One region of the Claveliimonas bilis genome, then DNA from elsewhere that is predicted to be linked to it. Evidence: a T-box and tRNA genes for the amino acid it is inferred to sense, from the RefSeq annotation. Region 1 holds a T-box; the other holds one or more tRNA genes.
The links. A T-box is a leader RNA that pairs with one kind of tRNA and senses whether it is charged. The one in region 1 lies ahead of tyrS (tyrosine--tRNA ligase), so its partner is inferred to be a tRNA-Tyr.

Region 1 (4,415 bases):
CCCTCCCCGACTGCGGCCGTTTTGCAAATGCCGGAGCTTCCATCTGCATTGAAAATCTGGGAGCCTGCGGCGCCGGGAACGATATAAACGTTATTTTAAAAAGAGCAGGACTTGAGGAATGATTCCCAGGTCCTGCCTTTCTATTACCGCCCTTATTCTCTTACAAGAACTTTCTCGATTTCCGCCATATACATCACATGATAGTCTTTCTGCGGATACCAGGTTTCTTTGCTTTTTTCGTCCACAAAACACTCCGGAAGCATTTCCTGCACATAGAGTTTTCTGCAGACAAAGATCATTTCCGCCTCGGAAACAGCAACTGCTTTTCCGCCTTCTACTTCGACACAGCAGGGCGTAAGACCCGCCGTCTCCCATTTATCTGCCACATCTCTTCCGGAAACAGAACCGCAGATTTTAAGAGCCTCTCTTTTTTCTTCCGTCAAAAAGGAAAGGGTGAATCTGTCATTTGTATCTACAAATTCTTTTGTGTATCTCTGGGGGCGGATATAGGCGGTTGCAACCGGTTTCCCCCACATAAATCCAACGCCTCCCCAGCTTGCTGTCATTGTATTGGATTTCTCCTGATCTCCTGCTGTGATCAGCATCCACTGTTTGCTGATCTTATCAAAGGGATTAAACTGCAGCGTATGGATATCTACTTCTTTAAAGGCCATATTTTTTCCTCCTCGTTGTCTCTGTTTCTCTTAGTACCAGCGCACCATTGGGAAATCATTGTCAATTCCATTTGTCGACACAATCTGGTGCAGGTCAATCATTCCATTTATGAGGATTATTTTTTATTTTCCCGATAAAAAATCTCTTATTTCATCACAATTTTACGGAAGTTTTTCTTTCCCTTTTTCAGCACAATACCTGCTTTAAATGCATCCTCTGTGAACACTTCATGGATGTTTTCCACTTTTTCGCCATCCACGGAAACGCCGCCTTGCTGCACTGCACGTCTTGCCTCTGATTTAGAAGGAACCAGCCCGCTCTTTACAAGCATTGTGAGGATATCGATGCATCCGTCTTCCATATCCTCTTCCGTAAGCTCTGTAGTCGGCATCTGTGCCGCTGCACCCTGGCTGAACAAAGCTCTTGCAGACGCCTGTGCTTTTTCTGCTTCTTCCTCGCCATGCACCAGTTTGGTAAGCTCGTAAGCAAGGATCTCTTTTGCAGTATTTAACTGTGCGCCTTCCCAGGAATCCATCTTGTCAATCTCTTCCAGCGGAAGGAATGTCAGCATACGGATACATTTCAGTACGTCTGCATCTGCCACATTTCTCCAGTACTGATAGAAATCAAACGGAGAGGTCTTTTCCGGATCAAGCCATACTGCGCCGCTCTGTGTTTTTCCCATCTTCTTTCCCTCGGAGTTCAGAAGAAGTGTAATGGTCATAGCGCATGCATTTTTACCCAGCTTACGGCGGATCAATTCAGTTCCTCCCAGCATGTTGCTCCACTGGTCGTCCCCGCCGAACTGCATGTTGCAACCGTATTTCTGGAACAGTTCATAGAAATCATAGCTCTGCATGATCATATAGTTAAACTCCAGGAAACTTAATCCCTTTTCCATTCTCTGTTTATAGCATTCTGCCGCAAGCATACGGTTTACGGAAAAATGCGGTCCCACTTCCCTGAGAAGATCAATATAATTCAGATCCAGAAGCCAGTCTGCATTGTTTACCATCAAAGCCTTTCCGTCAGAGAAATCAATGAAACGGCTCATCTGCTTCTTAAAGCAGTCGCAGTTGTGCTGGATCTGCTCCGGCGTCATCATGGAGCGCATGTCTGATCTTCCCGAAGGATCGCCAATGTAGCCTGTTCCTCCTCCGATCAGGGCGATCGGTCTGTTTCCAGCTTCCTGGAGACGTTTCATCAGACAAAGCGCCATAAAATGTCCTACGTGGAGGCTGTCTGCTGTAGGGTCAAATCCAATATAAAAGGTTGCTTTTCCATTGTTGATCAGTTCTCTTATCTCTTCTTCATCTGTCACCTGGGCAATCAGTCCTCTTGCCTGCAGTTCTTCATAAATTCCCATTTTTTCTTCTCCTTTTTTCTGATTCTTTTTTGACTCATTCTGCTTTGATCTCTGATACATGAAAGGCCTGTGCATTCTGTCCGGAGCGTTTTATTCAGTAGGGAACGAAGATTCCTATTGAATAAAAAAGCCCCTACTGTTTTTCAACAGTAAGGGCGAATTGCTCGCGGTACCACCTTATTTCACCGCTGCCTCACAGCAGACGGCCTTTCAAGGCTGCGTTCTCTTTTACAGCCTGTGCATGATAACGTATGCCACCTACGTCGCATCCTACTTTCTTTTGACCTTTCCTTTGGCCTTTTCCGATTTCAGTGCGAAGCTCCAAGATGTATTCACATCCGACTCCTTCATGCGCCTCTCATCCGCCGGCAGCTTTCTGTCTGGGTGTTTCGAATGCTACTTCTTCTTTTCAAAGCCTTTTTATATTTGTCGTTTCTCTGTCTGCAATCCTAACGTATTTGCATATATTTGTCAAGCACAATATAAAGTAAAATCTCCTTTACCTGTGATACGGACAGGCCTTTTTCAGGCACTGCTGATTTTCCTCCGAAAAAGTGCAGACGATTTCCGCCGGGCAGTCCATTTCCACCCCAAGTTCCTTTGCCGTCATCTCCGCCGCTTTTCGGATCGCCGTAAATGTATCCCGCTTGCAGCACCTGGGGCCTCCAAGCTCCCCGATGGCCTCCAGCGCCTTGGCCGTTGTCCGGTTTGCCAGCCCCCAGGAGCGTCCCGCAAGAGGCGTGGCTCCCGTTACAATACTCATATAGATCCCTGTGCTGACTCCTGCTCCGCAGCACCCCCAGAAGCCGCACACGCCGCCCGGTATCTGGCTGCCTCTTTCTTTCATCTCTTCCAGGGCCTCTTTTAAGTCGATATCGCCGCCGCTGTTGCGGTATGCCGTAAGAAGAACCGCTCCCACCATGACATGATGTTCCGGCCCATGCATGTAAATGTAGGGATCTTCCATGATCTTCCGGGCAATTTCCACCGGATTTTTTGAATCCGTCTTTTGGCAGATTTCCATAATGACCTCAATGCCTTTTTTAGCATGGCAGGCATCGCAGACATAGTGCCCTTTCTCGCAGGAAGCATGAGAAAGTTCCGTCTTTCCACAGAAAACACATTCCATCTCCACTGCTTTGGGATAATAAGTCAGATTTTCTCCGCATACCAGGCAGGCGCCTCTTTTTCTCTCACTCATTGTCGTATTCCCTCTTTTTCCCTTTTTATTACACAGCTTGCCTTTCTAACATTTTCCCGTCTTTTATGACTGCTTTCAGGTTCAGATCCTTATCAAGGAGCAGCATATTGGCCTTTTTCCCCACGGAAATAGATCCGTATTTATCATAGACTCCAAGGCTTTTAGCCGGATTTACTGTGGCGCATCCGATAGCTGTCTCCAGAGGAATCTCCATCTTTTTAACTGCCGTCCGCACACAGTCCATCAGATTGGTTGCAGATCCTGCCAGAGATCCATCCGATACAAGGGTTGCGCGGTTCCCCTTCACATCCACGTCCAACCCTCCCAGTGTGTATCTGCCGTCCGGCATACCGGTGGCTCTCATACTGTCGCTGATGAAAATGATCCGTTCTTCTCCAAGCATTTTAAAGGTTGTACGCACCACTGCCGGGTGAATATGCACCCCGTCGCAGATCAGTTCCGCCATCACATGAGAGCTGTCCGCCACAGCCCCTACAACGCCCGGCGCCCGGTGAGAAAAGGCCGGCATGGCATTGTACAGATGAACCGCATGACATGCCCCTTTGTCGTACGCTGCCTTTGCAGAGTCATAATCCGCATTGGTATGAGCCAGGGAAACATGGACTTCGTCTTTTACCTCTTCCACAAATTCCAGCGCTCCTTCTTTTTCCGGCGCGATCCCGATATATTTCACAAGTCCTTCTGCCGCATTCTGGAAACGCCGGAACATGCCGGCATCACACCTGCAAATATTCCTTGCATCCTGGGCCCCTTTCTTTTCTTCACTGATAAACGGTCCTTCCATATTCACGCCCAAGAGGTCGGCCCCTCCATGAGCGCCTTTCCGATATCCTGCCGCTGTGGCAAGAATGTGCTCCAGCTCTCCTGCCGGAAGCGTCATAGTGGCCGGGCAAATGGCTGTCACGCCTACAGACGCCTCGTATTCCGCGATCTTCTCTATTGCCTCTGTTGTGCCGTCACAGAAATCATAGCCTTTGCAGCCGTGGAAATGGATGTCAATGAATCCGGGAACTGCAAAGCAGCCCTCTCCATCTATCACTTTCCCTTCCGGCAAATTTTCGCCTTCCGCAAAAATCCCTCTGTCTTCATCTATAAAAATTTCTCCTTCTTCAAATCGTTTGTCTTCTCCGTATACTTTTACATTTTTAATCT
Region 2 (4,415 bases), 400 kb from region 1:
GCAGAATGGTTTTGGGAAAGCCAGCCAGAGAGGGTGAAAGCCCCGTAAGCGAAAGATAAGTTGACAAGGCGGGATCCAGAGTACTACGAGACACGTGGAACCTTGTAGGAAGGAGCGGGGACCACCCCGTAAGGCTAAATACTCCTTAGTGACCGATAGCGCATAGTACTGTGAAGGAAAGGTGAAAAGGACCCCGGGAGGGGAGTGAAAGAGAACCTGAAACCCTGTGTTTACAAGCTGTGGAAGGACTATATAGGTCCGACCGCGTACTTTTTGTAGAACGGTCCGGCGAGTTACGCTGGCTGGCGAGGTTAAGTCCTTAAGGGATGGAGCCGAAGGGAAACCAAGTCTTAATAGGGCGATGAGTCAGTCGGAGTAGACCCGAAACCGGGTGATCTATCCATGTCCAGGTTGAAGTTGCCGTAAAAGGCAATGGAGGACCGAACCCACATCCGTTGAAAAGGGTGGGGATGAGGTGTGGATAGGGGAGAAATTCCAATCGAACCCGGAGATAGCTGGTTCTCCTCGAAATAGCTTTAGGGCTAGCCTCACACAAGTCTTACGGAGGTAGAGCACTGAATTTCCTAGGGGGCGTCAAAGCTTACCGAAGAATATCAAACTCCGAATGCCGTGTAGATGGTGTGTGGGAGTCAGACTGTACGAGATAAGTTGGACAGTCGAAAGGGAAAGAGCCCAGACCTGCAGCTAAGGTCCCAAAGTGTGTGTTAAGTGGAAAAGGATGTGGGATTTCAAAGACAACCAGGATGTTGGCTTAGAAGCAGCCATACATTAAAAGAGTGCGTAATAGCTCACTGGTCGAGAGGTCCTGCGCCGAAAATGTCCGGGGCTGAAACACACCACCGAAGCTCGGGAATTGATCTGATCAATTGGTAGAGGAGCATTGCATACGGGAAGAAGCAGTACCGGAAGGAGCTGTGGACTGTATGGAAGAGAGAATGCCGGAATGAGTAGCGAGAGGAAGGTGAGAATCCTTCCGGCCGAATATCCAAGGTTTCCAGAGTAAAGCTGATCTGCTCTGGGTAAGTCGGGACCTAAGGCGAGGCCGAGAGGCGTAGCCGATGGACAACAGGTTGAGATTCCTGTACTACGATATGACAGAACTGTGGGGACGCAGAAAGAGAGCACTACCGGGAATGGAGAGACCGGGGCAAGCGAGGTAGGAGGCAGGTAGGCAAATCCGCCTGCCAATCTGAAGACGTGATGCATACCGAACTAAGAGTAGGGAAATGTGTGAGCTGGCTGCCAAGAAAAGCCGCTATTGTTCATATCGTACCCGTACCGTAAACCGACACAGGTAGATGAGGAGAGAATCCTAAGGCCGACGGGAGAAGCATTGTTAAGGAACTCGGCAAAATGACTCCGTAACTTCGGGAGAAGGAGTGCCTGGGAGACCAGGCCGCAGAGAATTGGCCCAAGCAACTGTTTAGCAAAAACACAGGTCTATGCGAAACCGAAAGGTGAGGTATATGGGCTGACGCCTGCCCGGTGCTGGAAGGTTAAGGGGAGAGGTTAGCGCAAGCGAAGCTTTGAACTTAAGCCCCAGTAAACGGCGGCCGTAACTATAACGGTCCTAAGGTAGCGAAATTCCTTGTCGGGTAAGTTCCGACCCGCACGAAAGGCGTAATGATTTGGGCACTGTCTCGACAATGCACCCGGTGAAATTGAAATACCAGTGAAGATGCTGGTTACCTGCGCCAGGACGGAAAGACCCCATGGAGCTTTACTCCAGCTTGATACTGGGATTCGGTATTGCATGTACAGGATAGGTGGGAGGCTAGGAAGAGAAGACGCCAGTCTTTTTGGAGCCGCTGTTGGGATACCACCCTTGCAGTGCTGGGTTTCTAACCTGCAGCCGTGATCCGGCTGGGGGACAATGTCAGGTGGGGAGTTTGACTGGGGCGGTCGCCTCCGAAAGGGTATCGGAGGCGCTCAAAGGTTCCCTCAGAATGGTCGGAAACCATTCGAAGAGTGCAAAGGCAGAAGGGAGCTTGACTGCGACACCGACGGGTGGAGCAGGTACGAAAGTAGGACTTAGTGATCCGGTGGTATAAAGTGGGATTGCCATCGCTCAACGGATAAAAGCTACCCTGGGGATAACAGGCTTATCACTCCCAAGAGTTCACATCGACGGAGTGGTTTGGCACCTCGATGTCGGCTCATCGCATCCTGGGGATGAAGTAGGTCCCAAGGGTTGGGCTGTTCGCCCATTAAAGCGGTACGCGAGCTGGGTTCAGAACGTCGTGAGACAGTTCGGTCCCTATCCGGCGTGGGCGTAGGATATTTGAGAGGAGCTGTCCTTAGTACGAGAGGACCGGGATGGACTGGCCGCTGGTGTATCTGTTGGTTTACCAAGGCCATGGCAGAGTAGCCAAGCCGGGAAGGGATAAACGCTGAAGGCATCTAAGCGTGAAGCCCCCCTCAAGATGAGATATCCCTACGATAAGTAGTAAGACCCCTTGAAGACGACGAGGTAGATAGGGCAGAGGTGGAAGTGTGGTAACACATGGAGCTGACTGTTACTAATCGGTCGAGGGCATAACCAAGGAAGGTTCAAAAAGGCTGGAAGATGGATAGATTTCTTGTATGTGGTTTTGAAGGTACATAATAATCAGTTATGTATTACTTCAATATGGCCCAGTGGCTCAGTTGGTTAGAGCGCCGCCCTGTCACGGCGGAGGTCGAGAGTTCGAGTCTCTTCTGGGTCGTTTATATGGGATCTTAGCTCAGCTGGGAGAGCATCTGCCTTACAAGCAGAGGGTCATAGGTTCGAGCCCTATAGGTCCCATATTATGGATGGATTCCCGAGTGGCCAAAGGGGGCAGACTGTAAATCTGTTGGCAACGCCTTCGAAGGTTCGAATCCTTCTCCATCCATTAGCCGATTAAGTTCTTGAGAGATAAGAATCGGCGGAGAAGCAAGCAATACTTGCAATAAGCCGATGTGGCTCAATTGGCAGAGCAGCTGATTTGTAATCAGCAGGTTATCGGTTCGAGTCCGATCATCGGCTTTTCAATCCAAATATTTGTTAAATACTGACGCGGGGTGGAGCAGTCTGGAAGCTCGTCGGGCTCATAACCCGAAGGTCGTAGGTTCAAATCCTGCCCCCGCAATTTTGCCCAGATAGCTCAGTCGGTAGAGCAGAGGACTGAAAATCCTCGTGTCGCTGGTTCGATTCCGGCTCTGGGCACTTTCTTTTCTTCAAAACTTTTAGGTAAATAGGGGCGTGTAGCTCAGGTGGTAGAGCACTTGACTTTTAATCAAGTTGTCCGGGGTTCGAATCCCCGCACGCTCATTATTGAAAATAACGGAAAGCCATGTAATTGGCTCTCCGTTATTTTTTTGAGATTTTCAAAGTAAAGGATTCTTTAGAAGTAATACTTTTTAGAAATGATACTCTTTAGAAATACCCAGCTTTCTTCTAAATTCAGCAGTTGCATTTTCCAGATGAAATTCCTCAAGTGCACCCAAAGTAGAATATTATTTGAGCGATATAGGGGAGCAGTTTCTTCCTGTATTAGATACTTTAGAAGATTGGGGAAAACAATATATTCAGTATATGAATGAAACAGAAGTTTAAAGATATTTACATTTTTACCCGGGGTATTTCGCAGTTTTACCCATGGATATATGTAACTGGGGACGTAGTAAATTTTAACTTTACTACGTCCCCAGTACAATTTATCCTTTTTTCTTTACCATTCTTGCCTGTATAATCAGATACAGCGGATAGATCAGACAAAGCAGCGGAAGAAGATAATTTGCCGGAAAACCTAATTTTTCAATAAATCCTTGGATCAAAATAAAGATGATGATCAAAGGGAGAATATAGGTCAGGTAGCCTTTCGTCCATTTTGGAAGCTTCAGGCCCTTTCCGCTGTTTACTTCTGTATAGTAATTATCCCAATTCCATGCGTACCGGTTAGTACAGAATAAAAGGTATAAAAGAGATCCAAGCGGAAGAAGCGTATTGGATAAAATAAAGTCTTCCAGGTCCTGTACAGTTGTGCCGGGTCCAAAGGGCTGGAATCCGCTCCATAGATTGAATCCGAGAGCACATGGCAGGGAAAGTATAATGATTGCAATAATATTTACAATAACAGCTTTTTTACGTGTCCAGCCAAAATCAATGGCAAATGCGATAATATTCTCAAATACAGCAATGATTGTTGTAAGAGAAGCAAAAGCCAGGAATACGAAGAACAGGGAACCCCATACACGACCTCCGGCCATTTCGCTGAATGTCTGCGGCAATGTAACAAAGATCAGGCTCGGACCGCTTCCGGCATCCACATTGTAAGTGAAGCAGGCTGGGAAAATAACCAGTCCTGAGAAGAAGGCAACTGTTGTATCAAGGATTACTACATTCAGGCTTTCGGAAACGAGAGAGTGTTCTT

Region 2: it has a tRNA-Tyr gene. The T-box ahead of tyrS (tyrosine--tRNA ligase) is inferred to sense a tRNA for this amino acid. The anticodon was not compared.

Annotation. Positions count from the first base shown of each region.
Region 1 covers NZ_AP027742.1:2,813,218-2,817,632, forward strand. The annotation lists gene R2J37_RS13560 (carbohydrate kinase family protein) at 1-122, shown strand, start outside; gene R2J37_RS13565 (flavin reductase family protein) at 153-674, opposite strand; gene tyrS (tyrosine--tRNA ligase) at 821-2,041, opposite strand; T-box leader at 2,190-2,463, opposite strand; gene R2J37_RS13575 (DUF5714 domain-containing protein) at 2,541-3,242, opposite strand; gene nagA (N-acetylglucosamine-6-phosphate deacetylase) at 3,271-4,415, opposite strand, start outside.
Region 2 covers NZ_AP027742.1:102,857-107,271, reverse strand. The annotation lists rRNA gene R2J37_RS00435 (23S ribosomal RNA) at 1-2,564, shown strand, start outside; tRNA gene R2J37_RS00430 (tRNA-Asp) at 2,653-2,726, shown strand; tRNA gene R2J37_RS00425 (tRNA-Val) at 2,734-2,806, shown strand; tRNA gene R2J37_RS00420 (tRNA-Tyr) at 2,813-2,894, shown strand; tRNA gene R2J37_RS00415 (tRNA-Thr) at 2,956-3,028, shown strand; tRNA gene R2J37_RS00410 (tRNA-Met) at 3,058-3,131, shown strand; tRNA gene R2J37_RS00405 (tRNA-Phe) at 3,136-3,208, shown strand; tRNA gene R2J37_RS00400 (tRNA-Lys) at 3,241-3,313, shown strand; gene R2J37_RS15250 (hypothetical protein) at 3,503-3,598, shown strand; gene R2J37_RS00395 (sodium-dependent transporter) at 3,700-4,415, opposite strand, start outside.